3 regions of the Desulfosporomusa polytropa genome follow, and region 1 is predicted to be linked to each of the others. Evidence: riboswitches for the same ligand, from Rfam matches in the RefSeq annotation. Region 1 holds a riboswitch; each other region holds the start of a gene.

Region 1 (11,840 bases):
TAATGTATAAAGTTACAATGGTGATGTGTTTGGGTTTCTCTTTTATATTTTGTCTTAAGGGGGTGTTGTGTAAAAGATAGTATTCATTCAAAGCCACTGCAGTTTCACAAAAAAATTAGAGGAGGTTATTTAATGACAACTCCATATTTAGGTGAATTTCTTGGTACGGCCGTTCTAATTTTCTTTGGTAATGGTGTCGTTGCAAACTCGCTACTCAAGTTTTCTAAAGCAGAAGGTTCCGGGTGGTTTAACATTATTACTGGCTGGATGGTGGGTGTTGCCATGGGCGTGTATGTTTGCATTGCCTGTGGTGCACCGCAAGGTGATATTAACCCAGCGGTAACCTTTGCTAAATTACTTAACGGTGTATATACGACTCCGGAAGCTATTATTATTATGCTTGCGCAAACCGCCGGTGGTTTTGTTGGCGGCTGCCTTACTTATCTGTTTTTCCGGGGTCACTGGGAGGCAACTGAAGATCAGGGAATAAAACTAGGTGTTTTCTGCACAGGTCCGGCCATTCGCAATTATGGTCAAAATCTGTTTTGCGAAACGCTGTCAACTGCTATATTTATTTTTGTAATCTTTGCGATGTTCTCCAAGCCAGTTGGCGGTATGGCTCCCGGATTTGGACCGTTCATGGTTGCAGTATTAGTCTGGGGTATGGGTGCTAGCATAGGTGGTACTACTGGATACGCTTTGAATCCTGCCCGTGATTTGGGACCAAGACTTGCGCATGCTCTTTGCCCGATTCCTGGCAAAGGCTCTTCCGATTGGGCTTATTCCTGGGTTCCTGTAGTTGGACCACTTATTGGCGGTGGTATAGCATTTGTAGCTGCTAAAGGAGTAGGCTTAATCTGATAATATAACGACATGTATTGATTGCTCTGGTATTGTCGCATTAATAGCAAGGAAAGTTTCTTTTTGGGGCAAATTAATCGTAAATAATCATTTGGAGCTACCTCAAATTGGTTGTAGAACTGATTAGAGGTAGCTCCATTTTGATATTGTTTTTCGTTTAAAATATTAGTTGCAAATACAAACTATTTCGTGTTACAATTCAATTAAAGACAGATAGAAGAGACAAAAAGTGAAGAGAGGTAATTATATTGGCAGATGCGAATATCGCCGGAATTTTTCGGGAAATTGTTAGGACATGTGTGCGGAAGCTGGGGTTGTTACAAAAGGCAGACGCTTCCTGCTGTGGGATTACGGTTGCGCAGTGTCATACCTTGGTGGAGATTGGCAAGTCTACTTGTTTATCGCTAAATCAATTATCAGAGTTTCTTACTCTCGATAAGAGTACTATGAGCCGTACCGTCGATAATCTTGTAAATGCTGGATTGGTGGTAAGGCAAATCGATAAGGAGGATAGACGATACATGAAAATTACTTTAACCACACAAGGGACTGAGATGGTTGAAGTAATCAATAGCAATATGGAGAAATACTTCGAACGAATTTTGCATTCGATTCCCGAAGCAAAGCGCGGGCTAGTGATGGAAGCTTTACCCTATCTCCTCACTGCAGTAAATGACACGGAAGTGAGTTTTGTTGAACGCCAAATCTGTTCAGGGATTATACGAGAAGAAGGAGAGTGTAAGTGTGAGTGATACAATTAGAGAGGTAGTAAAAAATAAGTATGCCAAGGCTATTGCCGGAAGAAAAGGGTGTTGCGGTGGGGCAGGAAGTTCTTGTTGCGACACTAGCCTAAGTAAAGCGACGCAGAAGATTACTGGAAATTTATACTCGGAGGCAGAGGTTCAGGGATTGCCTGGAGATATGGTTGCTACTTCTTTTGGGTGTGGTAATCCGACCGCGCTGGCAGAACTTTATCCTGGAGAGATAGTGTTAGATTTAGGTAGTGGTGCCGGGCTGGATGTTTTGCTTTCTGCTAAGAGAGTTGGGCCCTATGGTAAGGCATATGGTTTAGATATGACTGACGAGATGCTGGAAGAAGCCAGACAAAACCAGAAAAAATCCGGAATTGCAAATGTAGAGTTTTTAAAGGGACATATTGAGGATATTCCGCTGCCAGATAGCTCGGTAGATGTCATTATCTCGAATTGTGTTATTAATTTATCTGCTGATAAAGACAAAGTGCTAAAAGAATGTTTCCGGGTTTTGAAGCCAGGTGGCCGAGTTGCGGTCTCAGATATTGTACTAAAAAAGGCACTACCGCTTAAAGTGCAGCAGGATTTAATTGCTTGGGCCGGTTGTATAGCCGGGGCGCTTAGAGATACTGAATACCAGGGCAAGCTAGCGAATGTTGGATTTGAAAACATTGAAGTCCAAGTTACGCGGGTTTATGACGTTACAGATGTAGGTGTCGAAATGTTTTCGCACTTGTCGAAAGCTGAGTTAGCGCAAGTAGAGGGAGCGGTAGTAAGCGCGTTTATTAGAGCTCATAAGCCTAAGGCAACTGCTGTGAAGGGTGTTGATTATGGACTACGACAGGCGACAGCCGACGACCTAACGAAAGTACAGGAATTACTTATAAGTAGAGGGCTTCCAACTGCCGGTGTCGAGAATAATATAATTCATTTCCTGCTTGCGACAAGTAAGAATAATGAACTTTTAGCAGTCATTGGAATGGAACGAGCAGGGTCGAATGGACTTCTACGTTCACTGGTTACTGACCCTAACTTCTGTAAGCGGGGGATTGCCGCTGAACTTGTTAGATCGGCAGTTGCTGTTGCGCGCAAGCACGGTGTCAAAAGATTATATTTAATGACCCAAACGGCGGAAAAATACATGAAGAGGTTTGGTTTTAAAACCATTGAACGACAAGAAATACCGGAAGATTTATTAAAACAGTCACAGCTAACTGCTGCTTGTCCTGCTTGCAGTACATGTATGAGCGTAGAGTTAGAGTGAACCAAATAAATTATTCGTAAGTTTATAATTTTGAGGGGGGAATTGTTGTGGTCAGTCAAACCCATCTGGATACAGAAATACTGCTAAAGGAAGCAAATAAATCTATTTTATTTACTGCCAATAGGCCTAACCTTGTCATGGAGAAAGGCAAGGGAATGTACTTATGGGATACAAATGGAAAGAAATATCTGGACTTCATCGGTGGCTGGGCAGTTACTTCTTTAGGACATTGCCCGGAAGCTATAACTAAACCTCTTGCACAACAGAGTGCAAAATTAATCAATGCCAGCCCAGCCTTTTATAATGTGCCAATGATTGAATTTGCCAAACTACTTACTGATAATTCCTGTTTTGATAAAGTATTTTTTGCCAGTACTGGGGCGGAAGCTAATGAAGGCGCTATAAAATTAGCACGGAAATATGGCACGAAGTTTCTTAACGGAGCATATGAAATTATTACAGCAATTGATAGCTTTCATGGACGGACACTTGCAACCATGTCAGCTACCGGTAAACAAAAATGGGAAAGCCTATTTGAGCCAAAGGTTCAAGGATTCAAGCATGTTCCACAAAATGACCTTGTTGCAATACAAAAGGCAATAAGTGCCAACACCTGTGCGATTATGTTGGAGCCGGTGCAAGGTGAGGGCGGAGTTTTTGAACTTGAAAAAAATTATATCCGATCATTACGTGAGTTATGTAATGAAAAAAACATTCTTTTGATATTTGATGAGGTTCAAACAGGTATTGGACGGACAGGAAAGCTTTTTGCTTATGAACATTACGACATTGAACCTGATATCATGACTCTTGCTAAAGGCATCGGGGGAGGATATCCTTTAGCTGCCTTATTGACAAAAGAAAAGTTTGATATATTTGAAGCTGGCGACCAGGGAGGAACTTACTCCAGTCAACCGCTTGGGATGGCAGTAGGTATGGCAGTTGTGAATGAAATTATTGATAAAAATCTATCTAAGAATGCGGAAAAACAAGGTGAGTACATTCGGCACCAACTAACTAGCATTGCCTCAAAATATAATTTAACCAATATTCGAGGCAAGGGACTTTTGATTGCATTTGACTTGCCGGTAGAAAAAGGCAGCGAAGTGGTCAGCCAATGTCAAAAAAAAGGATTGTTACTGAATTCGCCACGTCCTGCTTACATACGGTTGATGCCACCATTAATTGTTACTTTCCCGGAAATTGATGAGATGATTGCAATACTTTCTGACGTATTGACAGAGGTATTAAGTGAATAAAATTTGCAGCTTTTTAAGGGGGCTGGTTTATTATGTGCAGCATGAAAAAACGCGTAGCTGTTATTACGGGAGCGGCTTCGGGAATTGGTAAAGCTATTTCTTTGTTATTGGCTCATAATGGATACTATGTTTTTTTATTTGATAAGGATCAGAAACAGTTGCTTCGAGCTATAAATGAGGAGTTTGCTGCTGATAGTGCCGATTACTATTGTGGTGATGTTACTATTAAGGAAGATGTGGAAAAGGCTTTGGCGCAATGCGTCCAAAAAACAGGCCATATTGATGCATTAATTTCAAATGTCGGTATATTAGAAAAAGCTGATTTTCTAAAAATGACAGAACAACAATGGGACAAAACAATTGATGTAAATTTAAAAGGAGTATTCCTTTGGGGCCAAGCGGTAGCAAAATGGATGGTCGAAAATAACGTAAGTGGCGGTATTGTAAATATTGCATGTATGCGGGCAAGTCTTGTTGGGAAAAGTATGTCAGCATATGCCGCTGCAAAAGCAGGGGTACGTATGCTGACAAAAGCAATGGCAGTTGAACTGGCCCCTTATAAAATAACCGTCAACGCAGTTGAGCCAGGAAGGACCCAGACTGATCTGTTGCAAAGGCATATAATAGATAAGAGCGGTGAAGAGCTACGACAGAGATTAATTCCGCTTGGAAGATTTGCAATGCCAGAAGAGATAGCGCAAGCAGTGCTTTTCTTGCTATCAGATCAAGCGCAGTATATTACAGGAGCTTCAATTCCGGTAGATGGTGGCTACTCAATTGAAAAGGACTAAAGTTGACATTGATTAATAAAGTGCCGCTTAGTCATATTCTCGCTATGGTATTTCCCATTAGCAAGACCTCAAGATCGAAAAAAATCTTGCAGGTCTTTTTTATAATGCGAGCAGAGATTCCGTAATACTCTTAAGGTTATTTGTCAACGATACAAGGATATTGACATAGGCTTCAAAAGTGAAGTTGTCTTTAGTCGATATAGTTTCTTGAATGGCTTTATGGGTGTCCACAAGGAGTTCCTGAAGTGCGTATTTTGAATACTCTAAGTCGGTTAGCGTGTAGCAACCGGGTTCGCAGTCGACCAATAGCATAATTTTCCCGTTGTTTAAAATATCGCTGTTAGCATGGATTCGTGAATACATAATTATCCCCCCTTAGTATATTTTGTTTAGACATAAAAAGTTAATTGAAGCGATAAGAAAAGCTTAAACTAAAATATGCCAAGCCTATCCAAAACGGAAAGGGCTTGGCAATAAAATTCAAGGCGAGCGCAATGGAAAACACAAAATAGACGCAAAGATTGCGTCGCCCGAAAAATTGCACTCCTTTCCAAAAAAAATGCGGGAAGCATAGCCGTTTCCAGCTATACCGATCGGCCGAACACCATGCCAGTAAAGGGTTAGGTAAATCGGCTAAGGAGCAGCAGTTCAATTATGGAATTTTGATAAAGGGTTATTGGGTAATTTAACCTAACATAAACATATATAAATAATCCTGTTAATAGTAAGTATAAATGTTTGGTATTGCATAAATCAATGGGGAAGATAAATATTTCCTTATTTTACGATATTTATTTTTAAACAAAACAGAACAAAAACAAATAAAAACAGAATAATAAATTTAAATTTATCGTTTATGTTGACTTGTATTTAGTGGTATAATAATATAGTTTTAAAGGGAAATCATGGCTAATTGCGCGAACATACGTCTAGGTGTTTTGTTTGAACGCGATACGTAATAATGAACTAGGGCAGATGCTTCCGAAAGAGGCTGTAGAGGAGGTAGTTTATGATTTGTTATAAACCGATTGGTGTCATTCAGTCGCCGTTTAAAGAGCCAAAAGGAACGCCTGTTCAACCCACTGCGGCGCAGGATGTGGAAGGCATTATTGAAATATATCCTGAGTATGGAGAGGGATTGAAAGATATCGAAGGCTTTTCGCATCTGATTTTACTTTATCACCTTCATTTAGTAAAAGAATCTGGTTTAGTAGTTAAGCCATTTCTGGGTGATGAATTGCATGGCATATTTGCTACACGATCTCCGGGAAGACCAAACTCAATTGGCTTTTCAGTAGTGCGTCTTATCAAGGTTGAAGGAAATAAACTCTTTATTCGGGATGTAGATATTATAGACAGAACTCCGCTTTTGGATATAAAGCCTTATGTAGCAAAATTTGATGCTCGGCAAGATATAAAAGTCGGGTGGTTCGAACAGAATATGCATAAACTTTTTACAACGAGAGATGACGGGAGATTTGCAAAATAGTTTATGTTGCATTTACCTCCTGGCTAGAGCCAAGCGAGGCTAGGAGGTGCAATTGTAAAATGAGTTCATTGCTTGTGATGAGAGAAAGGGAGAGTGTAACTGTGTCTGACGTAACAATAACCGATGTCGGTGCCATTCGGCCGATAGGATATGTTGAAAGCCCTTGGCAAAGTACCTCAGCTGTCCCACTCGGCGGTGTAGCGGCAGTTATCCATATTAAACCAGAGTATCAACCTGCTTTGCAGGGCATTAGTGAGCATAGTCATTTGTGGATTCTAAGTTGGTTTGGACAGGTTGATCGGTCAGTATTACGGCTACCATCGAAATTGAATCCGGATCTAGCGGAACGCGGCGTATTTGGACTGCGGAGCGCTGCGCGCCCCAATCCCATAGCCTTAACGTTGGTCAAGCTGGAAAAGGTTGAGAACGGTCGGCTGTATGTATGTGATCTTGATGCTGTAGACGGTACGCCAGTGTTGGATATGAAACCATATTTTGAAGCAGATATGGTTTTTTCTCCTAAAACCCCGTATTTGCCGCCACGCAAGTACAAGACGCGAAAGGCGTTGCTGCACAAGCGGGCCTTGGCACATCATGGTGAACAATGTCTGGGTTTGGAGTTGGCGGTAAAAATGGCGCTATTAGTTGAGAAACATTTTGGACAACTTCAGTCACCGGAGCTGAAGCTGATGGTGGATGGAGACGCATGTTTGGCCGATGTTCTCCAAGGCGTGACCCGGGCGCGATTGACAAAACCTAACCGGTTTTTCTATCGTAATAATGACCAGTGTACAACGGTGCAGTGGATAAAAGCAGGTGAGGGGCTGTCGATTACAGTGCGGCCGGACATTGATCTAAACGCAGCAACCCAGATGCCGGAAGAAGAGTTGTTTATTGTGAAAGAGTTTTCATTAAATGAGGCCTGAAGGAAACGCGCGGTATAAAATATGGAATGCATTAGATAGAGGGTAATTTGCTAAACTATGTTATTTATTATATATTAAAATTATAATTGTTAATGTTAATATGCCAATTTTAAAAACGGTAGTGCTGATTACTTTTCACAAGTAATTAGCACTACCGTTTTTAAATAGCTGGATAGTAGACTATAAAAAGATGTATCACAAGATACACACGTAGCGCAGAGATTTGCAGTGATTAATAGCACGGTTAGCGCATTTAAAATAAATTATTTGTTTTCTTCTATGTGATTTTGCTCACAGTAAATGGCTAGCGTTTTCGCTAGAATAAGACCAAGAAGTTTAAATAGAACTTTACAACATAAGGGGGATAAAATATATGTCAATGTTTTGTTATCAATGTCAAGAAACAGCCAAAGGTACCGGCTGCACCATGCACGGTGTTTGTGGAAAAACGGCTGATGTGGCTAATCTTCAGGATTTGCTGCTTTATACCATTAAGGGGATTTCAGTGTATACGCTTGAGGCTCGTCAGGCTGGCATTGCCACGCCGGAGGCAGATAAGTTCATAATGGAAGGGTTATTTGCTACCATTACCAATGCTAACTTTGACAAGGGGCGCTTTATTGTGCTCATTAAACAAGCATTGATCGTGAGAGACAACGTGAAAGATGCATTGAAAAAAGCGGGTGTAGTGATAGAAGCTGCAAATCATAGTACTAAGTCTATCTGGGAAAAAATAATTGCATGGTTTTCAACAGATGGGGCGGCCGAGGCTTCTCATGACAGCACTCGGTGGATTGCTGATAATATGGCAGCTTTTGAAGAAAAGGCTGTCACAGTGGGGATTTTGTCGACTGAAAATGAAGATATTCGTTCATTGCGTGAGTTGCTTACCTATGGCGTAAAAGGAATGGCCGCTTATGCTGAGCACGCCTATACATTAGGCTACAAAAATGATGCCATTTTTGCTTTTATGCAAAAAGCGCTTGCAGCCACTACCAACGATAAGCTGAGTGCTGATGAATTGGTCGCTTTGGTGATGGAATGCGGTAAATACGGTGTTGATGTTATGGCTTTGCTTGATGAAGCCAATACCAGCACCTATGGCAATCCGGAGATTACCAAGGTCAATATTGGTGTGAGAAGCAACCCTGGTATCCTTATTAGTGGACATGATTTAAAGGATTTGGAAGAATTGCTTGAGCAAACTCAGGGGACTGGTGTAGATGTATATACGCATGGTGAGATGCTGCCGGCGCATTACTATCCTGCCTTTAAGAAATATGCCAATTTTGCCGGTAATTACGGTAATGCTTGGTGGCTGCAGGACAAAGAATTTGAAACTTTTAATGGACCAATCCTGATGACTACGAACTGCTTGGTGCCGCCGAAGGCAAGCTATAAAGACCGTGTGTATGTGACTGGCGTAGTCGGTTTTGAAGGCCTAAAAGAAATCGGTGAGAGGAAAAACGGCAAGCCGAAAGACTTTACGCCTTTAATTGCTCACGCTAAAAAATGTCCATCGCCCAAGGCTATCGAACAAGGGGAGATAGTCGGCGGGTTTGCGCACAATCAGGTATTAGCTTTGGCTGATAAGGTAGTGGACGCAGTGAAAAGCGGAGCCATCAAACGTTTCTTCGTTATGGCTGGCTGCGATGGCCGCATGAAGAGCAGAGATTATTATGCTGAATTTGCTAAAGCATTACCAAAAGATACGGTGATACTGACAGCCGGCTGCGCCAAATACCGCTACAATAAACTTCCGCTGGGTGATATCGGAGGCATTCCTCGTGTACTTGATGCTGGTCAATGTAACGACTCTTACTCTCTAGCTGTTATCGCCCTAAAACTTAAAGAAGTATTTGGTCTGGATGATGTTAATAAATTGCCGATATCATACAATATCGCCTGGTATGAGCAAAAGGCAGTTATAGTACTCTTAGCCCTATTATACCTTGGCGTGAAAAATATTCATCTCGGACCGACGCTGCCAGGCTTCCTTTCGCCGAATGTAGCTAAGGTGCTTATAGAGAAATTTGGTATCGGTGGTATCAGCAATCCTGAAGATGATATCAAAATGTTCATGGCTTAAGTAGCTGCCAGCATTAAATTTAGCAGGTTTTTGAATTTTAGAGATCTATAATAAGTATGTTTTGTATTCGCCTAGACATAAAGTTTAGGCGAATATTTTTGCATATTACAAATAAAGGTGCTAACTCGTTAAATCTCCTTTTGAGGAGGTGATCTACCTGGAAAAGTCGAAAATAATCATTCGTGAATACGTAGAAACATAGAAAGAGTGAATTACAATAGCAGACGAATTTCTAGATGTTCTAAGGAGGTTAATAGGATTAAAAAACGACAAACGAAATTAAAAGTTTTATCACCAGATATTCCCCAAGAATTGCCTCATCTTATATTTTCAAATAGGAAGATTTCCAATGAAGATTATTTTGAAATAGGAATCATTAGTGATTGTATTATTGAGGACCAAATAGCAGAACATATTGTTTTTGATAAAATCATATTTGAAAACGTGACCTTTCAACAAGTCGATTTCAGCGGATTAGAATTGACGGATGTTATTTTCAAAAAGTGTGATTTGTCAAATGTAGATTTTAACGAAGCGATTATGCATCGAGTCGAAATGGAAGATTGTAAGATTTTGGGACTTAATATAACGGGAGCAACATTGCGCAATGTGCTATTTGATAACTGCTATGGGGACTATGCTACATTTCGTAATGCAAATTGCAAACAGGTGAAGTTTCATAACAGTTCATTAGCCAATGCCGACTTTTATACATCAACGTAAGCGTCAAAAATGTCGTCACCTTGACAACAAGTCATTTGGTAACGGCATTAGTATTACAGTAATCTGGAACAAAACTGGGCATTAGTCGTTGTAGTGCCTCAACATCATTTCGTATATCCCAGTTGGGCGCGTTTTTAAAAATATAAGTCAGGTAGGCATATGGATTGAGCCCATTTTCCTTTGCGGTTTCTATTATGCTGAACACAACTGCGCTGGCTTTAGCTCCTCGCGGTGTGTTGGCAAAGAGAAAATTTTTGCGGTCAATCACAAACGGCTTAATGCTGCGTTCGGCGCGATTGTTACTGATTTCCAGCCTTCCGTCCAGTAGATATCGTTCGAGATATTTCCATTGCTCCAACGTATAGTGCACGGCTCTGCCAAATCCGCTCTTGGTAGATGCCTTTACTGTATGAAGGTACGACAAAAACTCGTCAAGCACTGGTTTTGCCAGTTCCTGACGCTTTTTATAGCGTTCTTCCGGTGTACAATCAGCTAGTTGGCGCTCAATAGTAAATAGCTTATCGCAATATTGTTTGCTACGTTGCGCCCCAGAGCCTTCCCGGTCTTTTTCCAAAAGGCCTTTTAGCGCCTCGTCAAATTTTCTTCTGGCGTGCGCCCAGCAACCTACAATGATGATTCGCTCCGGCAAGCTATGATACCCGGCATAACCATCCGTATGAAGGTAGCCGCTAAACTCCTGCAAAAATTCTAATGGGTGCTTCGCCTTCCGATCTGGCTGATAATCACACAGCACAATAGGCATACTAGCACACCCGCCAGTTCTATACAGCCACATGTAGCTTTTGCTTTGCGCAGATTTGCCCGGCTCGTGAAGTACCTGTAAAATGGTTTCATCTGCATGGAGCACTGGCTGTATGGAAAGTAGCTCTTTAAAGGCATCATAGATTGGCTCCAGCCAATCTTCAGAACACCGAATCAGCCAGTTAGACATAGTTTGTTTGGAAAGAGCTATGCCCATACGGCTCAAATCTTGCTCCTGGCGATGCAGTGGCATTCCATTTGCAAATTTCTGTGTCATAATATGAGCAACTGCTTCTGGAGAAGCAAAGCTTCCTTTGATTACCGGCTTGTCCATTGGTGCCTTGATAATAGGCACGCTGCATGCATTGACTTCACAGTCGCGGCAGGCATATACATAGTCAATATGTTCTACGATAACTGCCTTGGCCGGGATGATCTTCAATTCGCGGCGGACATTTTTACCCATAATATGCAGTTTTGAACCACATTCCGGGCATTCCTGCTCATGTTCCGGTAAAAAATGTTCTACAACCTCTATTGGTAAATCGGCAGGAATGGTCTCTTTTCTTTCTTTGACATTCTTACGATAATGCTTCTGAACTTCAGTCAATTCAGGCTCGGGCACCCGTTCATCTGCTGTTGCCTCCGCCTCGTTAAAAAGATTAAACTGATCGTATTTGCTTTTTTCACTGGAGGAGCCGAACTGTTTTTGTTTGGAAAGACGCATTTGCTCCATCAGCCACTTGACCTGTTGAGTCAGTTCCTCATTTTGTATTTTTAGTGCCTCATATTCAGTACGAGAAACAAAGATCATTTCTTCTTGTGTATTAGTACCGTTCACTAGAATTTTCATGTAATAATTATACCATATTTTATGGCTTTTTTCCATGGAAATTCCGTTAAATCCATTGATTTTGCAGGATA
Region 2 (11,840 bases), 1.8 Mb from region 1:
GACTGACGATTTTGCCCGCAGGCGTTTCTTCAATCTCGTGGGCAGTCCTAATGTTGTTCATACAGCTCCTGTGTGCTGGATACCCAACTTTTTAACTGAGGCAGCTTCTTATGGTTGGGCTGCTTTCGATCCTGAAGTTGCAGGGTCCAAATGTGCTGTTATTTGGGGTCATAATGGCGGGTCTTCTTATTTACCGGAAATGCGCGGTATGTTGCAAGCAAAAGAGAATGGTACCAAAATTATCGTTATTGATCCAAACTTCAGTGAAACAGCCTCAAAGGCCGATATCTGGATGCCTTTAAAACCAGGCTCAGACAATGCTCTGGCCCTTGCCTGGTTAAATGTTATTATTAGCGAAGGTTTATATGATTTTAACTTCGTTGACGAATGGACAGTAGGATTTGACGAATTAGCTGAAAGGGTGGAAGAGTACACTCCTGAATGGGCAGCCGAAAAAACCGGTATTTCTCCGGAATTGATTGCGGAGACTGCCAGAATATATGCCATGAGCAAGCCGGCTTGTATTGTTTGGGGGGTTGCAACTGATCAATTAGGTAAAGGCAGTTCAGCTTCAGCGCAAGCGCGGGTTGCGCTGCGGGTTATTTGTGGCAATCTAGATGTTCCGGGCGGCGATGTCATGCCTGGTCCTCATCCGACCTTTATTACTGACTGGGAAATGGAATTAAACGATATGCTGCCGGAAGAGCAGCGGGCAAAACAATTGGGGTCAGATCGGTTTAAACTACAGTCCTGGCCAGGCTACAAACTGCTAACAGAAAATATGCTGCGCGTGTGGGGCAAAAGTATTCCGGCAGAATGGTTTTGTGAAGCTAATCCTTCGACCGTATTTCGAGCCATGGCGACAGAAAAACCCTATCCGGTAAAAGCCTGTATCACATTGGCCAATAACCCGCTGGTGTCGTACGCAAACTCCAAACTAGTTTATGAAGGATTAAAAAATCTTGATTTGTATGTAGTGATGGAGTATTGGATGACGCCGTCAGCTATGCTGGCTGATTATATTTTGCCAGCCGCCTCTTGGTTAGAGCGACCGGTTATGACAACCACATATGGTGTTTCCGATTGGTTGATTGCTTCTGAAAAAGCAATTGAACCTATGTATGAACGTAAAACTGATACAGAGTTTTGGTCAGAACTTGGTCATAGAATGGGGCAAGCAGAGCATTGGCCTTGGAAAACTGATGAAGAAATATTCAAATACCGGCTTGATCCACTAGGCTTAGAACTTGAGAGTTACGAAGAATTTGTTGAGCTCTATCGGATGCATTTTGCTGACAGGGAATACCGGAAGTTCGAAACTCGTGGTGTGGCTACACCGTCAGGAAAAGTTGAATTGAAAATTTCGATTTTTGAGCAACTTGGCTATGATCCATTGCCCCACTATGTTGCACCACCGTTTAGTGCGGAAGCTAAGCCTGAATTAGCCGAGCAATATCCCTTAAGCCTTGTTGCTGGTGGTGGGTTTATGCCTTTCTTCCATTCGGAACATCGGGAAATAACAAGAATCAGACTGCTTAGGCCCTATCCACGGGTTTCCATTAATCCGGCTCTTGCCCAAAAAATGGACATCAAGGAAGGCGAGTGGGTTTGGATTGAAACGCCAACCGGCAAGGTTAAGCAGACCGCATTTATCACCTCGGCCGTAGCACCTGATGTCATTCAGGCAGAACGTGGTTGGTGGTTCCCTGAAAAGGAAATGAAAGCGCCGAGCTTAATGGGCGTATTTGAATCCAATATTAATGTATGCGTGGATGACGATCCGGACACCTTAGATGAGCTTTGCGGTAGTTTTTGCGCTAGAGGCGTTATGTGCCGGATTTCGAAAGTGGAGGGGAACGACTAATGCACTGGGGAATGCTAATTGATTTGACAAAATGTGTTGGCTGCCATGCCTGCACGATTGCTTGCCAAAATGAAAACAAATTACCTTTTGATATGAAATACTGTAAGGTTTCCAAGGTGGGGCCAATTGGGGAGTATCCGAATTTAACTTCCTATAATATTACGCTAGGGTGTATGCATTGCCAAGATGCCCCCTGTGTTGACGGTTGTCCTACTGGTGCTAGTCACCACCGGGAAGATGGTATCGTGACAATCGATCCGGATAAATGCGTAGGCTGTCAATTCTGTATGGTAGTTTGCCCCTATGGTGTGCGCCAAATGAATAAAGAAACTGGAGTCGTTGAAAAATGCTCCATGTGTTTTGAGCGCTTAGACGAGGGTATGGTTACACGGTGTGTAGAAACCTGCCAGTTAAAGGCAAGACATGTCGGTGATCTTGACGATCCTGATAGTGAAATCGTGAAATTGATACGAAAAAATAATGCACAGCCGTTGTACCCGCATTTAGGAACTAAACCATCGATTTACTATATTATGCCGTAGGAGGAGGGACTAGCATGGAAAAACAGCAAGAATATTGGGGAAGTCAACCAGCATGGTACTTCTTTCTAGCCGCAATGGGAGCGATGATGTTTGTTATTGCTGCAGTAACAGACTTGGTAGGAAATCCAATAGCCGGACAAATTAACGGCTGGGTAAGTATCGTGGCATTAGCAGCGGCCGGAGTAGGCGCATTGTTACTATTAGAAGAGTTAACTCATAAAACCAAGGGGCATTTGGTTAATGCACGTCCGTTTGCTTCTGTTATGAGTTTTGGCTCACTCATACAAAGTTTGTATATACCTTTGGTTTTTGTATATGGAACATTTTTCTTCAGTTTTATTCCTTGGGCAGGATTGGGTTGGCTCAAAACGATTGTTGCGGTTTTGGCTATTATAGCGGCGTTGCTCTATGTTACCTACCCAGGCGTAGAGCTGGGTGAAGCAAAAGGCAGAAGCTTTTGGAATGGTGGCGGACTGATTGGTGTTTTCCTAATCAATGGGACTGCAACTGGGGCTGCCGCATTAACTCTGGTGTTGTGTATATTGGGTTATGGTGAGGATGCTTATACTGTTACCATTACGAATGTATTGGCCGCTTTGTTAGTTGCTCAGCTATTTACTATACCTGGCTATGTATTAGGAATGAAGTTGTCATCAGCCGAAGAAGCGCGGCGGGGAGCCAATAAATTATGGAGTGGCGAGTTTAGCTCAGCTTTTTGGGGTGGAGTCGTTATCTTCGGAACGATAGTGCCAATGATAGTTAGCTTGCTATTTAGCTCTGTATATTGGTTGGCTATGGCAGCTGTATTGGTTCTTATTGGCGGGGTTTCTTTCAGAATCGATTTCTTACGAGCTGCAGTACGAGTTGTTTTGCCTGGTGAAGAAAAGGATGAAATGAGTAGAAAAGAAATCGCCAAGCTGGCTAGTGCACTGGAAACCCGTTGGCAGGAAAAGGCTAGTTGGTTAAATCCACAAAAATAAGTAGAGGTATTACTATGAACGACATAGCATTTGCCACTAGCGAAGAGGAAGATGAATTACAAGATTTATTCACAAGCTACGGTATGGGTCTTGCTGGCGATATTGAGGAACACGTACTGGTAAAAGTAGATGACAAAGTGTTAGCTGGGGCGATGTTATCTCAAATTGATACTAACTTCTTTCATTTGTTAGTATTTGCCGTAAGAGAAGAAGGACGTAACAGGGGAATCGGCAGTCAACTGTTACAAGAATTGCTCAAAAAACCTGAAATGTACTGTCATACTCCCTTTGACAGTATTGACAGCTCTTACAAGATTTCGACAGTTGCCAAAGGTGACGCTGTACATTTTTATGAAAAAAACGGGTTTGTCGCTTGTGATTTTTCCGCACTAGCAGAGCCTTATGATGAGCAGTGTGGAAAATGTCCGGACAAAGAGGACTGTAAGCCTGTTGCGATGATCATTGCATGTCATAAATAACAGTATCTTACAAGAATAGGTACAATGAGGAGAGAACTGACGTGGAAGCAACTTTCATATTACTGGGGACTGGTGCAGGGCCTGGCTTACCTTCCTTCTTTTGTGATTGTGTGGGATGCCAGGAAGCCAGAAACAATCCGGAGTTAGCCAGAACACGCAGTGGAGCATTCATCGACACCGGTACTAGCAAGATACTTATTGATGCTTCTCCGGATTTACGGCGTCAACTTATCAAAGAAAACATTACCCAAGTTGACTGTATATTTATGACTCATTGGCACTACGATCATTTTGGCGGACTTGGAGAACTTGAATATTATGTTAAATTAGCTAGAAACGAAGCGATTCCTATATTCTTACCACCAAGTGCAGTAAGACAGTTTACAGAGGCGTTCCCTAATTTGTCCGAAGTTTTTGAGGTTAAATCATGGGAGTTTAACAAGCAATATTGTTTGGGTGCATTACACTTGACTCCTTTGCCTGCAAATCACGGGATAGAAACGGCGGGTTTTTTGCTGGAATCAACGGGTAATAGGCTTGCCTATTACCCGGATACCGCTGGGCTTCCGGCAGCTAGCGCTGCCAAGGTGTGTGGGGTTGATTGGTTGATATGTGATGCGACTTTTCATGGCGAGAATTGGTTTCCCCATGTTCATATGTCAATTGAGCAGGCCGTTGATCTTGGCAACCAAATTCGAGCTAAAAGAACGGTGATTACTCATTTGGCGATCCATTACAGCCAACCAGTGACCACAAAGCAGCTTGCTGAGGAAGTTGCAAAATATGAGAATGTATATGTCGCTTATGATGGAATGCGTATTAAACTTTAGAATTGTTTACGAATGAAGAGGTGGGAGTATGAAAAAGTCTCTAGGAACTAAATTATTTGCTATGCCCTCTCCGGTATGGGTTGTAGGAAGCTACGATGCTAGCGATCAGCCTAATATTATGACTGTTGCGTGGGGTGGGATATGTTGTTCGGCTCCCCCATGTATAGCAATTTCATTGCGAAAATCACGATTGACGTATACTAACATTCTTCAGCAGAAAGCATTTACGATTAATATACCATCAGTGCAACATATCGCTGAAGCAGATTATATTGGTCTTGTTTCAGGTAAAAATACAGATAAATTTGGCGTGACTGGCCTTACTCCGATAAGAAGTGATAATGTTAACGCGCCATATGTTAGTGAGTTTCCCTTAGCTTTTGAGTGCAAACTCCTTCATGCTATTGAAATGGGGGCTCACACGCAATTCATAGGTCAAATTCTTGGCGTCAAAGCAGATGAAGAAATTCTTGATTCAAATGGAACCCCGATGGCTAGTATGATTAATCCATTAATTAGTAGTGCTTCAGACCGCTCGTATTATGCATTTGGAGAATATTTAGGTCAAGCCCATTCACATGGACTGACATTTTTGGATAACCATGAGGGTGAATTGAATTGATATAGATTCACAACTGAATAAAACTGGCACTCCGAACTGCATGACCTAAAGTTATCCATGGTCTGGCAGTCTGAACTACAAGTTCACGGGGTAGTGAAAGAAATTTCACTACCACCCAATCTGGGAAAGGAGGCGCTTCATGAGTTGTTGATATGAAAACTTCTGTGCGCTTTGCATAGAAGTTTTATTTTTCAGACAACAAGTATAACTGTCCATAAGAACTAGCAACAAACAAAATGAAAAAGAAGATTGTTTATTTCAAAATGATACAAAATGATACGATTTTCCCAAAATAAAAAAATAAATAATATATCACAAAAGCTAAGAACGCAATAAAGGCTTTATTTACAAGAGTTTTCTTGGATTGGATAATAGGAAAACTGATTGGCACGAATTTTGCAATAAAGAGTATTTAGAATAATAAATAAAAACTGGCACTCCGAGCTGCATGACCTAAAGTTATCCATGGTCTGGCAGTCTGAACAACTAGTTCACGGGGTAGTGAAAGAAATTTCACTACCACCCAATCTGGGAAAGGAGGCGCTTCATGAGTTTTGAGACAAAAACTTCTGTGCGCTTCTCGCAGAAGTTTTATTTAGTCTACCAGACAATATAAATATTTTCTGGTAGACATAAGAACGACTAAGGCTTGTGCCAGCGTCCTAAAGGACGCCGGCACAAGCCAAGTCTTATCTTATATTCTGAAAGAGATTTCGTTCTATTTAATCTAGGAAGGGAGTGAATGAACTGTGTTTGACAGTTATGCTCGAAGCATTGACTATTTGCGGGTTTCTGTTACAAATAGGTGTAATTTACGATGCAAATATTGTATGCCTGAAGAGGGAGTAGAAGATCTTGGTCATGATATAATACTAAGCCTGGAAGAAATTGCTCATCTCGTTAAGGTTGCTGCCCGGATAGGAATTCAAAAGGTTAGGTTGACAGGTGGAGAGCCACTTGTTCGTAGAAATATTACTAAACTTATTGCAGATATCGCCCAAATTCCAAAGATTAACGATATAGCGATTACGACAAACGGAATGCTATTTGCTGACATGGCAGAAGAACTAAAAACAGCCGGTTTAACTAGGGTTAATTTCAGTTTAGATAGTCTTGATCCGGAAACGTTCAGATATATTACCACTCGAGGCAGCCTGAATGATGTGATTCGTTCGATTTCCAAAGCATTGGAAATGGGTATGGCACCAATAAAAATTAATACTGTGGTTATGAAAGGCATTAATGACCACGAAATATTGGATTTTGTTGAACTAGCAAAAAAAATGCCGCTTCATGTGCGATTTATTGAATTTATGCCTGTAGGGGATTTGCCCTTTTATAAAACAGACCGGGTGGTGACGGTAAGTCAGATTAGAGAGACCATTGAACAAAAATACGAGTTGTATAAAGGTGCAGTAATACAAGGGAATGGCCCGGCCAAATCGTACCGAATACGCGGTGGAATGGGGACAGTTGGTTTTATCAGTGCCATGAGTGATCATTTTTGCAGTGAATGCAATCGAATCCGCATGACAGCCGATGGTAAACTCCGGGGTTGCTTGTTCGCCAAAGAAGAGTTTAATTTAAAATTGGCACTGCAAAATCATGCCAGCGACGAAAAATTGGCAGATATCTTTAGCAAGGCAATTAGAGAGAAGCCACAACGCCATCATATGGATGAAGGTTGGGGTGCGGACAATAAACGTAAGATGTACCAAATAGGGGGATAATAATGGATTTTACGCATTTCAATAATGACGGATATGCTCGCATGGTGGATGTCAGTGAAAAAAATGATACTGTGCGTACAGCTACAGCACAGGCCGTTGTTCATATGCAACCCGCTACCCTGCAAGCTATAAAGAGTGGCGGTATCAAAAAAGGGGACGTTTTGGGAGTTGCCCAGGTAGCCGGTATTATGGGGGCAAAACAAACGTCCAGCCTTATTCCTATGTGCCATCCCCTAATGTTGACTTCTGTAGACATTGAGTTTGAAATAGACGAATTAAATTCAAACATAATCATACGCTGCCAGGTTAAAACCACAGGAAAAACCGGTGTGGAGATGGAGGCAATCAGTGGTGTCAGTGTTGCGGCTATGACCATCTATGATATGAGCAAAGCTATTGACCGCTGGATGGAGATTACCGATATAAAGCTTATGGAAAAAATGGGCGGCAAAAGTGGCCATGTTAAGCGAGATATATAGAGAAGGTTATTTTATAGAGGTGATACGATGTACAAGACAGGGATACTTATCCTGAGTGACAAGGGCGCCAGGGGAGAACGGCAGGATTTGAGTGGCCAGCAAATACGGGAATCTCTAGGACCTCAATATAGCATTGAATATTACAAAATTATACCAGATGAAAAAGATCAAATCGTGAAAGAGCTTTGTTATATCTGTGATGAATTAGCACCGGCACTTTTACTTACCTCCGGGGGAACTGGCTTTTCCCATCGTGATGTAACTCCAGATGCTACCGGGGAAGTGATTGAAAAAGTTGTTCCAGGGATACCGGAAGCAATGCGGTACTATGGTTTGCAAAAAACACCAAAGGCTATGTTATCAAGAGCGACAGCCGGAATTCGGGGAAAGACACTTATTATTAATTTGCCAGGTAGTGTTAAAGGAGTGCGGGAATCGCTTGAAGCTATTATGCCGGCTCTTAATCATGCGTTAGATATTATGCTGGGGACAGCTTCCGAGTGTGGACAGGGTTAATGTAAAAATTCATGGTTGCTTTTGTTAGTATACGGGGGGAATAAATGTGGCAAAGGTATTGGCAGTAAATATAAGTGAAAAAAAAGGTGAGCCTAAGCAGGCCATCGCAAAGGGTTATTTTGAAGTGAACTCAGGCTTGCAAGGGGATGCACATGCCGGTGATTGGCACAGACAGGTAAGTCTGCTTGGAAACGAGAGTATTGATAAGATTAGAAACATGGGGTTTGATCAGCTTGAAACAGGAAGTTTTGCCGAAAATATTACTACGGAAGGTATCATTTTGTTTGAGCTTCCTGTAGGAACTAAACTTAAGATCGGCGAAACACTGATGGAAGTGACACAAATCGGTAAAGAGTGTCACAAAGGGTGTGCCATCAGAGAAAAGACCGGAGACTGCGTTATGCCTAGAGAAGGCATATTTACCATAGTGCTTACCCCAGGATGGATAAAAGCCGGTGATCCAATAGAGCGGATCGGTTAAAGTTACTTTTCTAGGATAAAACGAGAGGGGAAAAATCGATGCAGATAGTCAGAGTGGAAGACGCAATAGGCAATGTGCTATGTCACGACATTACTAAAATAATACCAGGCGAATTCAAGGGAGAAGCCTTTAAAAAAGGGCACATCATTACAGAAGAAGATATACCAGATCTTTTAAAGCTGGGTAAAGAACATCTCTATGTGTGGGAAATGAAAAAAGGATTTTTGCATGAAAATGACGCGGGGCTACGTCTTGCCCGAGCCGTAAAGGGACAAGGACTTAGCATGACTGAACCCAGTGAAGGCAAGATTACTCTTATCGCCGAGCATGATGGAATGCTTGTTATAAATGAAGAGGATCTAAATCGTATTAATATGATTGAAGAGATTGTTGTTGCTACCCGTAATAATAACAGGCCTGTGAAAAAGGGAGATAAGATAGCAGGTGTTCGGGTTATCCCCTTACTTGTTGATGAAACAAAAATAGAAATGGTTGAGAAAATTGCGCAGCAAACCGAGGTTACTGCCGTTAAAGCGTTTCACCCTTATAAAGTGGGCGTTATTACGACAGGAAGTGAAGTTTATCATGGGCGCATTCAGGATAAATTCGGGCCAGTTGTAAAAGCAAAGGTTGAAGGATTTGGGTGCAAAGTACTTGAACACATCCTTGTCCCTGATGATGCAGAGCAAATAGCACAGGCGGTGAAATCATTAATAGCTAATGGTGCTGAGCTGATATTAACAACTGGGGGAATGTCGGTAGATCCTGATGATGTGACTCCTAGTGGTATTAGAAAAGCAGGTGCGAAAATTGTAACCTATGGTGCCCCTGTATTGCCAGGTGCTATGCTGATGGTAGCGTATTTGGGGAAAGTACCGGTTTTAGGGCTTCCGGGCTGTGTTATGTATCACAAAACGACTGTGTTTGACCTTATCTTGCCGTTAGTTCTGACAGGTCAGCAGATTACAAGGCCAATGGTTGTGAAACTTGGGATGGGTGGCTTATGTTTGGAATGTGAGGTTTGTCAGTATCCTGCCTGTTCGTTTGGTACTGGTGCGTGAAAAAGAAGCAGGAGGTAGAAAAAATGAAGACAGGTATTTCATTAGAAGAAGCGCAGACATTGTTATTGAAATTTACCCATCCGGTTAATGAATGTCAGGTGGCGTTGACTGACTCTGTCGGCAGAATTTTAAGTCAAGATATACAAACAGCTATAAATCTACCGCCATTTGACAAATCTCCTTTGGATGGTTATGCTTTACAGGCGAAAGATACAGAAGCCGCTAGTTCATCAAATCCTGCAACCCTGGAAGTTATTGAGGAAGTGCGGGCTGGCTATATGCCTAAAAAACAAGTAACTTCGGGAACGGCTATCAAGGTTATGACCGGGGCTCCGTTACCAAAGGGCGCAGATGTAATTATTAAATTTGAGGATGTAACAAGAACCGAGAATAAGGTCGATCTATATTATCCTCTAAAATCAGGAAATGATATCATTCGAGCCGGTGAGGATTTACGGCAGGGAGAAGTTATTGCTAAGAGAGGTGCGGTGTTGACTCCACCACTTGTGGGGCTGTTAGCTTCAATTGGATTAGATAAAATACCGGTGTTTAGTAAAACTAGAATAGCTATTCTTAGTACCGGTGACGAAGTGATTGATCCAGCAGAAGAACTCAGGCCAGGTAAGATATATAATTCCAATCAACATTTTCTAAGTGCCTATTGTTCACAACTAGGGGCAGCACCTGTGTTAATGGGAATTGTTCCTGATGAAAAAGCAGCTATAGTTGAGCGCCTTACCCAAGCATTAGATGTAGCAGATTTAGTAATTACTACTGGGGGCGTTTCAGTAGGCGATTACGATATAGTACCAGCCGCTTTTAAGGAAATTGGGGCAGATATCATTTTTCGAAAAATTGATATGAAACCAGGTTCGCCGATGATAGCTGCAAGCCACAATAATAAATTAATTATTGGCCTTTCGGGAAACCCTGCCGCCGCCTACATAACCTTTGATTTGATTGTTGTGCCTTTAATTAAAATCATGCTCGGGCTTGAGCAAAAAATGCCGCTCAAATTTTCGGCAATTCTGAAAGACAGCTTCAATAAATCAAGTACACAGCGCAGATTTTTACGGGCAAAAGTACAGACAATTAACAATACTAATTATATAGAACTTACAGGCGCGCAAAGTAATGGCGTTCTGAAATCCATGGTTGCCTGTAATGCGCTAATTGATGTGCCGGCGGGAAGTGGTCCGCTACTAGCCGGGCAGGAAGTTTCCGCAGTTATGGTAGGAAGCGGCAGTGAACTTTTTATATAAGTGTGTCAACGGAAACAAGCTTAGGCAGTACCCTATATCATTGGTTTAAATAGTTTTTTTAGTAAATCAGAAAGTTATTTTACTTTCTGATTTACTAAGCTAACTCAGTTCTCGTCAATCGCCACAGGTTTGATGCGAGCCAAGTTATCTTAAATTTTATAGGGGAGGTCTAAATTTGAAAGGATTTCAAGGGCATGAGTTAACGAGCGTTATTGAAATCGATCGCAAGGCTTGTAAAGGCTGCGATTCCTGCAAGTCGTTTTGTCCGGCAGAAGCTATCGACGGCAAATATGGAGCCGTTCATACGATCAACAGTGAGAGATGCATCTCTTGTGGACAATGTTTGATAAATTGTCCTTTTGGGGCACCGAAGGATAAGGTTGACGTTGTTGACAAAGTGCTCGCGCAACTAAAAAACAAACAGCTCACTGTTGTCGCAACAATTGCTCCGGCAGTTCGCGTTGCTATCGGTGAGGAGTTCGGCATGGAACCCGGCAGTCTGGTAACTGAAAAAATGTATGGAGCAATGAAACAGGCTGGGTTTAAGGTTCTTGACACTAACTTTACTGCTGACCAGACCATTATGGAAGAAGGCATGGAGCTTATTGGTAAGATCCGCCACTATGCGTTAGGCGAGCCAGCAGAGCATCATTTAGGACCTTTGCCACAGTTTACCTCGTGTTGTCCGGCTTGGGTTCGGTATTGTGAGCTGTATTATCCTGAACTTTTGCCAAATATGTCTTCTGCCAAGTCACCAATGATGATGGCTGGAGCACTTGGTAAAACCTATGGTGCTAAAGAAGTTTGGAAGGTTAATCCAGAAGATATCTTCATGGTAGGCGTTATGCCTTGCACGGCCAAAAAATTCGAGGCTTCTCGTCCTGAATTCAACAGCGCTTCTCAGTATTGGAAGACGCAAGGCAGAACCGGGAACTATCCTGATATCGATGTAGTGCTCACTACCCGGGATTTAGCCCGTTTGTTTAAAAAGTTA
Region 3 (9,255 bases), 1.7 Mb from region 1:
TATAGGAAAAGCATATAAATAATTATCCTCATAACCATCATCAAATGTAATAAGAATCGGCTTGTCCGGCAGTTTAACCGGCTCTTGCCGCATATACGCAACAAACTTTTCCGGGGAAATAGTTTCAAAACCCGCCTTTTTCAACATATCCATCTGCCGTGCAAACTCTGCCGGTGTCACCGTTAAATTCGGTAAATCACTGTTGTCCTCACTCACATGATGATATAACAATACGGGAATACCGTTAAGATACTGGGCAGATGCACTATTGGCAAACATAACAGGCAAAAGTCCGACAAGCAGGCAAATAAGCTGGTGGCATACTACCTTTTTTCCGATCTGCATATGAATCCCTCTTCTTGTTTTATATTAATTTCTATTATAAACTAACTTTAATAGAAATTAAACTCTACCTGAAAGGCAGGCTTTATCATGACACAGATAAATTGGGGTATCCTATCAACAGGTACGATTGCGAAAAAATTTGCAGACACTTTTCCCCAGTTACCCGATTGCGGCACTCTCTTAGCTGTCGCGTCACGCAGCCAGGAATCTGCCCGTCAATTTGCCACAAGTTATAGTATACCACGCGCCTATAGTAGTTATTTAGAGTTAGTGCGTGATCCCGAGATTGATGTTATCTATGTTGCTACCCCACATTCTTCCCACTATGAAAACGTGAAACTCTGTTTAGAGAATGGCAAACATGTTCTTTGTGAAAAATCATTTACTGTCAACATAGAGCAAGCTACTGCCCTTATTCAACTGGCTAAAGAAAAAAATTTGTTTCTGATGGAAGCCTTCTGGACAAAATTTCTCCCAGCCTACCAGCAGCTTAGCAAAACTATCGCCGAAGGTGCTATTGGGGACATAATTCATTTCAGGGCCCAATATGGCTTTGCCCCCACCGGGGCGAGGTATGTAAGAAAATTTGATCCTAACCTGGCCGGAGGTGCTTTGTTGGATATCGGTGTTTACGCCCTCGGGGTGGCAACCATGCTGCTAGGCTATCAGCCTGCCCAGATGTGCTCAAGTGCCATTATGGGCGAATATGGCACAGATAAATTTAATAGTATCATGTTAGCTTATGAAAACGGCATGACTGCCCACTTAATTACAACCATTGGCTCTGTTATCGAACCACAAGCTGTGGTCTTCGGTACTAAAGGCCAGATTATTCTCCCCAACTTTTCCGCACTCCAAAACTTTACTTTGAAAAAAAACGATGGTACACAATCCACTGTCGATTCACCCTTTGAGATTAATGGTTTTGAATATCAAATACGGGAAACGGTCACTTGTTTGCGCGCTAAAAAAAGGGAGAGTGATATCATGACTCATCAAAATACCCTAGCAGTAATGCGATTAATGGATACAGCCCGTGCCGACTGGGGGCTAAGGTTCCCTTGTGAGGATTAACTAGCGGCATAGCTTAAACCAGGTAATTGTAATACCGGCAAACAGTCATACTAATGGCCTTGCTTCCTGATCAACACAGGAGGCAAGGCCGTTTACGTTAACCTACTAACAATATCATCTGCTTTATTGGTTTGAACCAACAAAAGTAAAACCATATTTCTTAAAGACTGCTGCACTTTGTGGACTACAAAGATATGTCAAAAAGGCTTCGGCTTCTTGGGGATGCTTAGAATTAGCCATAACCACTGCTGGAAACGTAACCGGCGTGTGCGACCCATCTGGCGCAGCCGCGACTACTTTGACCTTATCGCTTAACGCGGCCACCGTCGAAAATGCAATTCCTGCATCAACATTTTCTGTCTCAACATAGGCAATGATTGTGCGAACATCCTTAGCCTGTACGGCTTTATCTTTAACAGCTTCCCATATACCAATATTTTTAAGTAACTCTATAGCATATTGACCAGCCGGCACAGTCCCCGGCTCGCCCATACCAAACCTTGTGACCCTTGTTAAATCTTGAAAACCTTCGATTTTCAATTGAGAGTTTTTCGGAACCACCAGTACCAATTTATCACTAACCAGTATTTTTCGGGTACTAGCTACTACGAGATTTTGGTTTTGCAGATCATTCACCTGTTTCGGTGAAGCAGAAATAAATATATCTGCCATGACACCCTGTTCTAACTGTTTTTGTAAAACTCCAGCAGGACCAAGATTAAATACAAGTTTTACATTTGGATTAGACGCTTCATATTCTTTTTGAATATCCTGCAGAGCATCTTTCAGCCCAAGCGCAGCAGAAATATTAATTTCCATAGGCTCGGTCAGTTTTACCGGCGTTTGGACAACAGGCTTTGTTGCCCAAATTGTTCCGGCGACAACCAGAACTGCAACCAGTATAAACAGCCAATTAACTACAACCTTCTCTTTCACAGATAACTCCCCCTCGCATTGCCAGTAGCGCTGGCTGCTATTTCTCCAGGACAAGCTCATGTCTGTCAGCATCTTTTAATACACAATTCCATGCTATGACCTGACCGCCCCTAATTTAAAAATAAACAAATTTATACCAACATAAACTAACATAACTTTATTATAGTATTTATTATATGGTAATTGCAAGCAATTACCATATAATAAATACTTCTTTAAGTAACACTTGTTCAGCCTTAAAACTCAGTAATTACAGGCATAATTCCATATTTACCGGCATTATCGCTAAACTAAATTTTTTCTACTCAATATATACCAACCCTATTGCTTTATATAATCTCAGCAAATATAATAGTATTATACTTGTTTATATTTGTTTATGTTAGTTCTTGTTATCAAAATGCCTTTTATCTCAAGTTCTCACAATTGAATAGTCTGCTTCTTAGCCGATTTACCTAATCCTTCAAGGTATGGTAACCGGCCGATCGGTATAGCGGGAAACGGCTATATCTCCCTTTTGGAAAGGAGCAATATTTTAAGCGGCGCAGTTCCTTGTGCCTATTTATGATCCGATTTGCGCCTGCTTAAATTCATTGCCAAGCCTTTCCATCCCGGATAAGCTTGGCAATTTTGATTTATTAGAAGTTTACTATCCTGCATATGCTCCACCCTAGAACATTTGTATGTCAATAACACTATTTTGATAGGAGGAAAAATTATGTTCGAGCGAGTCCATACCCACAGCGATATTTTAAAAAACGGAAAAATCATGCTATTGGTCGACTGCGAACCCGGTTGCTACACGTTAACTGACTTAGAATATTCAGAACACGCATTTCAGGAACTCCTTGTGGACACCTATAAAACCCTCCAAGAAGCTAAATTGACTAAGAACAACTTCACTTTTGAGGCCTATGCCAATACCATTGTATCGTTGACAAACAACCTTGAAAATATTACGAAATCTCTTCTTGCAATCAAATCAGCAATACAAGCAGCTAACGGCAAGCAAGGTACAATTATTACTGAGTCTTACCAACAGGAAAGTGTCGAACACAGTGCAAAAAAAAATGCAGCAGCGTACCAAAATGACCCCGACCAGTTCACAGCAAAACGCAGTTTGCATACGCTACGAATCTTTCAAAAATGAAGCCCCTACAAAGCACATGTTCTGCTTTAAAATAGCTCCAAAAGGAAATTTAACAATACATGATTACATAAGAGATGGTGATGCCTTATGAAGATTTCCGATTTCACTTTAATAGTCGACAATGTCTCTGTAGATACGCTTCCACTTTTTGTTCAACTCGCTGCCGATACAACCTCGGCATACAAGGAGATTGACGCACTCTATGAAACTGATAAAACACGCTACCAGACCGCAGCATCCCTTTCTCCCTATGCAAATTACCCTTTGTTCACTACCAGCGGTATTGAACGGCAATGTTATGCCGTAAAATATTTAGGGGTGCTGCTTGCGGCTATAGAAGATGGTCGCGATTCTCCCTTATTCGAACAGCTATTACGCAGCCTAACAAAACACTGGAATGATTTGCACTATTACATAAAGAACTCCGAAACAATCGATTTATCAACAGCTGTTAAGCCGGAGTATTACGCTGAATCCACCCAAAATAGTCAGCACCATAATCTTCTTACAGGCGCCGCAACACAATATCTCCAGACTTTCATTGCGTTGTATCCAGCCATCGACTTACCACCGCAGGCCTCCTTAAAATTCGCAATGTTTATGACATGTGCTCTAGGAAAAAAGGCAATTGTATCAACTCCTGAGACTTTATCTATTATCCAAACACTTGCCAGCAAACTTGATGGTACTAGCGAAATTCAACAATTACGAGGCAGACTGAATAAAGCATCAGTAAAAAAAGTGGCCCGCTATCTAAAAAATTTGATATATCAAAAAGTCTTTCATAATTATCGCGATCCCTGGAACGGCGACCACTGCTGGGAGGGCTTGGCCCACTGCAGCGCATATCTGTCGTCAATAGCAGGAATATCATTGTTTTCCCCAAAACTCTTGACGCAGGTTAAGGAGCGAGATGTAGAACTTCTTTGCCGCCTTTATATTGTTAAGATGACTGCAGAGTTATTTCGCTCTAATCATAAACAAAGCAAAGAAGAGATGGAATTAGATTGTGCTGAATTTGTAATGTTTGGCTTAAATTTACTTGAGTTCGTAAGAGAATATAAGAAAACGAAAAAATATTATTTTGAACACAATGCCCCATTTCCATATGCTGAAATGAATAATCTTCAAAAGCAGCTTCAGACTTGTGAAACAGAGGTCCGAAGAATGAGCGCGGATTTGACTGCAAAAACTAATTTACTAGCCTTAAAGGAAGAAGAGATTAACAATCTGATTCTTAAACAAAAATTCGTGTTAAATGCATTGACCAAGGAAAATCAACTGCTTAAAACTAAACTTGCGCAAATCGAAGATCACCCTCGAAAAATCGCAGACATAAAAACAATTCACTCTGATACTATTTTTAAAGCAGCAATATCCAATAAACATTACAATATAGAGACGGCTTTAAAAAGACTAAGCACTATTCATGCCTTGGTTATCGGCGGTTCTGAAAACTGGCAAGCCAAGTTAAAGCGCAAACTCCCCCACTTTGTATATCTTTTTGGCGACACAAGCAACTTTGACGAAGCACTGATTATCCATGCCGATATTATTTTTGCCAATGTTCGGTGCAAATTTAGCCACGATTGCTTTTATAAGATGATCAAACCAATTCGCTATTATAATAAGCATCTAGTGTTTTTGCCTAATACTAATATTGCCCTTACCATTCACCAGATGGTCAACGCTGCAGATTCGGACTATGCAGCAGAAACAGCAGCAAGAAATGCCACAGTACATAATGATATCGGCCGTGTTGTCGAACTATGAACCAGCATTAATTACGAATTTGAATACAAGGAGAAGGGTTTTACTTTTGGCATTGCCCCAAAAGTAACAAAAGGTCTAGGCCCAAAGCCTCCAAAAGCTGAAAAGCCGGGCGATATTCCTAAAATCCGCAAACTCGCTACGTGAACTGGTACCCTAAATTAGGACAGTGAGAAGAAATCCGTTTTAGGAAGCGATAAGATGATCCCGATATTGATTTGGGGTCATCTTTTTTAATCCCCATTGGTAACGTTGGCAATTGTAATACTCAATGTATTCATCGATCTTATTCTGAACTTCAGTAAAGCTTTGGCACTCTTTTATATTAATTTCATCCTTCATATGTCCAAAGAATGACTCCATTGATGCGTTATCCAAACAGTTGCCCTTCCTAGACATGGACTGTTTTATCAATAATTCTTTCACCCTGCACTGAAATTCAGGATGTGTATAATGAAATCCCTGATCCGAGTGTATAATTGCGTCAGGGTGGATGTTTCCGCCCAAAGTTTCCTGTAATCGGTCCAGCGTTTTCATCACAAGACCCATTTCGAGAGAAGTCGATAGATGGTAAGCCAAAATTTCTCTTGTTGATCCGTCTTTAATGACCGATAAGTAAGCCTTACGCCCCTCGGCGTAATATAGATAGGTAATATCGGTTAACATGACCTTTTGCGGCTCGTGGTGATCAAACTTGCGCTTTAGCAGATTACATACCGTTTTATGAGGTTGAGTTGCCTTTGCCATTTTTCGATACGGATTCTTCCGTCTCACCACCGTAACCAATTGGAACCTTCGCATAATACGCAAAATCTTCTTGTGATTCATAAGAATTGCGTACTCTCTTTCTAGATTCATCTTTATCGTGCGCCAGCCACCCTTTCTTTTAGTAGCAATAAATATTTCTTCAATCAGTTTATAATCATTTCTGTCATGCTCTTCTCTCTGGTATCGACTAGGTGCTGCCTTCAGCCAGGCATAGAACCCGCTACGGCTAACTTGTGCTATCTCACATAAGTAACTAATCATACGATACTTCGGATACTTTCGTATGACTCGATATATGATTTGGAACTTTTCTGCAGCATTTAACGCCTTCTTTCTTTCTCCCGTATCTTTTTTAACAATTCATTTTCTGCCTCAAGAAAATAAATTTTGGCCTCGGCCTTTTTTAACTTATCTTCAATGGACGACTCTCTGCCTGTTAAACGGATACCTTTTGAACTTCGTCCCGCTTCTCTCAGACCTTGCTCACCACGCTGTTTGAAAATGATACGCCATCTTTTGATACAGACAAATGGTTTATCGTCTCCTATTAGTTGAAGATTGAAGCCATTGTCAATAAAAATTTGTCTAGGCTTCTTTCCAGATAAGTATTCTTTGACCGCTCTAATTTTAAAATCGGAATGATACGAGATATAGCGGTCAGTTACTTTCTCTACATTGGGGTTTCTCAGAAGGATGTGTTGATCCGATTCGCTATAGAATATATTACTCACTAAAATTCCGCCTCCGGTAATTAATAATTTCATTATATACATTTATTCGTTCTATGAACATACAAAAACCCCGATACGGACTTTATAATAGTGTCCATTATCGGGGTACCGGTTCACGCTCAAACAGTACGGATTTTTTAACGGAATACCGCCCGGCTTTTCTCCTGCGGAACGCTTTTTCCGGCAAAGGCCGGGGGGTTACGGGGGTTACGAGGGATACCGAGGTACCACCTTACGGCTGCCTGTGCCGGGTTTTGTACTTGACACCCCTTGTTTTATAATGCCTCCGCGACTCCCAAATCTTATACTTTGATATATTAAAAAGAGAACTATCGTGCGTGCGATAGTCCTCTTTTTATTTCATTTACACAACTCAATTGTACTTTATGTTAGCTTATGTTGAAAACAGTTAGCCCTGCCATGTCCCACAGGAGGGGTGTTGCCGCCGATCTAGCAAACCAACGAACACTTACCAATATAACCATTATTTCAGTACGTAATTGTTAGCGATAATCATCTTAAATTAGCGATATCCGGCGATATATAGATTTATATTGTTAATTTGATTAAATACGGTTAAATTTAGGATTAAATGGGTAATTTTATTGTTTTTTGTCATATAACATGCTATACTAGTTACAAGGATATTAAAAAACTAAGGAGTGTTGATTACAATGAAAATTAGCGGAAGAAACAAATTGGAAGCCACTGTAAAAGAAGTTGTTAAAGGGACTGTTATGGCTAAAGTCATCATGGATTATAAGGGTACCGAACTGGTAGCTGCCATTACGGTAGATTCTGTTGAAGACTTAAACCTAGCTCCTGGAGACAAGGTTACGGCTTTGGTAAAGGCTACTGAGATGATGGTTCTTAAATAATTGTAACCACGTACCTGCCAATAAATCCAGAGGCATTGACTCACCCCGCAAAGTAAGGGTTAGTCAATGCCTCTGTTTTAGCTTTATCTACACTTTTCGATTTCATCAATTTCTACTTGGCAGTCACTACCGGTATCCCTTTGGAATCATGAGCCATAACTTCACAGCAACAGGTATCACCTTTAAGAGTGGTTTAAAACAAACCGCTAACTTTACCAGTCTTAACATCAACATCAATGCGACGATAAGCAGGGTCAGAGCTAGTCCCTGGCATCAAGCTGATTGCACCAGCCATCGGACAGAGGAATTTGGCACCACCATAGACCAAGATGTCGCGGATCGGCAATCTCCAGCCTTTTGGTACACCCTTCCAGGTAGGTTCATGCGACAAGGACAGGTGGCTCTTAACCATCATGGTGCAGTAATCGGCATACTTAGGATCAGACTCGAATTTCTGAGCTTTTTCCTCAGCCAACGGAGCCCAGTCAACGCCATCAGCGCCATATACTTCTGTGGCAATCTTCTCAACACGTTGACGAAGTGGCATTTCCAGCGGATACAGGAATTTGAAATCAACTTTTTCTTTACAAGCATCCATAACTGCATCAGCCAAATCAAGAGCGCCTTCGCCACCACTCATCCAGTGTTGGGAAACAGCAGCGCGCGCGCCAGCCTGTTCAGCAATTCTCTTAACCAAAGCATGTTCAGCCGGGGTATCAGTGTAGAAAGCATTGATACAAACAACTGGTTTGATTCCAGATTTTTTGATCATGTTGATCAGATGTACCATGTTTTCGCAACCTTTTTCGAGTAGACCCAGGTTTTCTTTAGTATATTCGTCAGGCAACGGACGACCTGGAATAACGGTAGGTCCACCACCGTGCATTTTGAGAGCGCGAACAGTTGCTACCAGGATAGAAACGTTTGGAGTAAGTCCGCTCAAGCGGCATTTAACGTTCCAGAATTTTTCGAATCCGATATCGGCAGCAAAGCCAGACTCAGTAATATGATAATCAAAGCATTTAAGACCAATACGGTCAGCAATGATTGAGGACTGACCAATTGCAATGTTAGCAAACGGACCCGCATGAACAAAACAAGGCTGACCTTCCACAGTAGAGCAGAGTGTCGGGTTGATGGTATTACGCATCCAGGCAGTCATAGCACCGTCAACTTCAAGATCGCCAGTAGTAACTGGGTTACCTTGTCTGTTATAACCAACTACAATGTGCTTGAAACGTTCCCGCATATCAGTCAAATCTTTAGCTACTGCCAAGATTGCCATTAACTCAGAACCAACAGCGATCCCGAATTTAGAATGCATCATGAAACCATCTTTTTTACCACCAAGACCCATAATGATGTTACGAAGACCTTGAGCAGCAAAGTCAATGACCCAGCCCATTTCAATATTTTTCGGATCAATATCCAGTCTTTTTAGGCCTCTTTTAGCCAACTCGGCATCAGTGTAATTGGCTTCGTGTTGCATTCTAGCGTTCATGGCAACCATACCCAGGTTATGGGCATTCATAATATCATTGATATCGCCAGTTAAACCAAGCGAAAATTCAGTCATTGGAATTAATAAAGCGTTACCGCCGCC

What was found. A riboswitch is a leader RNA that binds a small molecule or an ion and turns the genes downstream of it on or off. The one in region 1 is predicted to bind molybdenum cofactor.
Region 2: it holds a riboswitch for molybdenum cofactor, as region 1 does, so the genes downstream of both, moaA (GTP 3',8-cyclase MoaA) here and ACZ449_RS25770 (hypothetical protein) in region 1, are expected to answer to the same signal.
Region 3: it holds a riboswitch for molybdenum cofactor, as region 1 does, so the genes downstream of both, ACZ449_RS17695 (hypothetical protein) here and ACZ449_RS25770 (hypothetical protein) in region 1, are expected to answer to the same signal.

Annotation. Positions count from the first base shown of each region.
Region 1 is NZ_AP042400.1:5,106,718-5,118,557, forward strand. It holds gene ACZ449_RS25745 (MIP/aquaporin family protein) at 133-861, shown strand; gene ACZ449_RS25750 (MarR family winged helix-turn-helix transcriptional regulator) at 1,110-1,613, shown strand; gene arsN2 (arsenic resistance N-acetyltransferase ArsN2) at 1,606-2,877, shown strand; gene ACZ449_RS25760 (acetylornithine/succinylornithine family transaminase) at 2,925-4,136, shown strand; gene ACZ449_RS25765 (SDR family NAD(P)-dependent oxidoreductase) at 4,169-4,927, shown strand; gene ACZ449_RS25770 (hypothetical protein) at 5,027-5,290, opposite strand; molybdenum cofactor riboswitch at 5,453-5,580, opposite strand; gene tsaA (tRNA (N6-threonylcarbamoyladenosine(37)-N6)-methyltransferase TrmO) at 5,937-6,416, shown strand; gene tsaA (tRNA (N6-threonylcarbamoyladenosine(37)-N6)-methyltransferase TrmO) at 6,476-7,342, shown strand; gene hcp (hydroxylamine reductase) at 7,716-9,431, shown strand; gene ACZ449_RS25790 (pentapeptide repeat-containing protein) at 9,639-10,154, shown strand; gene tnpC (IS66 family transposase) at 10,186-11,769, opposite strand.
Region 2 is NZ_AP042400.1:3,300,099-3,311,938, reverse strand. It holds gene ACZ449_RS17325 (molybdopterin-containing oxidoreductase family protein) at 1-1,864, shown strand, start outside; gene ACZ449_RS17320 (4Fe-4S dicluster domain-containing protein) at 1,864-2,406, shown strand; gene nrfD (NrfD/PsrC family molybdoenzyme membrane anchor subunit) at 2,421-3,386, shown strand; gene ACZ449_RS17310 (GNAT family N-acetyltransferase) at 3,401-3,865, shown strand; gene ACZ449_RS17305 (MBL fold metallo-hydrolase) at 3,907-4,695, shown strand; gene ACZ449_RS17300 (flavin reductase family protein) at 4,724-5,317, shown strand; molybdenum cofactor riboswitch at 5,334-5,465, shown strand; molybdenum cofactor riboswitch at 5,743-5,872, shown strand; gene moaA (GTP 3',8-cyclase MoaA) at 6,067-7,047, shown strand; gene moaC (cyclic pyranopterin monophosphate synthase MoaC) at 7,050-7,526, shown strand; gene ACZ449_RS17285 (MogA/MoaB family molybdenum cofactor biosynthesis protein) at 7,554-8,042, shown strand; gene ACZ449_RS17280 (MOSC domain-containing protein) at 8,089-8,523, shown strand; gene ACZ449_RS17275 (molybdopterin-binding protein) at 8,562-9,584, shown strand; gene ACZ449_RS17270 (molybdopterin molybdotransferase MoeA) at 9,608-10,846, shown strand; gene ACZ449_RS17265 ([FeFe] hydrogenase, group A) at 11,022-11,840, shown strand, end outside.
Region 3 is NZ_AP042400.1:3,397,945-3,407,199, forward strand. It holds gene ACZ449_RS17680 (polysaccharide deacetylase family protein) at 1-345, opposite strand, end outside; gene ACZ449_RS17685 (Gfo/Idh/MocA family protein) at 433-1,419, shown strand; gene modA (molybdate ABC transporter substrate-binding protein) at 1,543-2,355, opposite strand; molybdenum cofactor riboswitch at 2,783-2,898, shown strand; gene ACZ449_RS17695 (hypothetical protein) at 3,074-3,505, shown strand; gene ACZ449_RS17700 (hypothetical protein) at 3,593-5,278, shown strand; partial or broken gene ACZ449_RS17705 (IS3 family transposase) at 5,462-6,774, opposite strand; gene ACZ449_RS17710 (TOBE domain-containing protein) at 7,449-7,652, shown strand; gene ACZ449_RS17715 (formate--tetrahydrofolate ligase) at 7,846-9,255, opposite strand, start outside.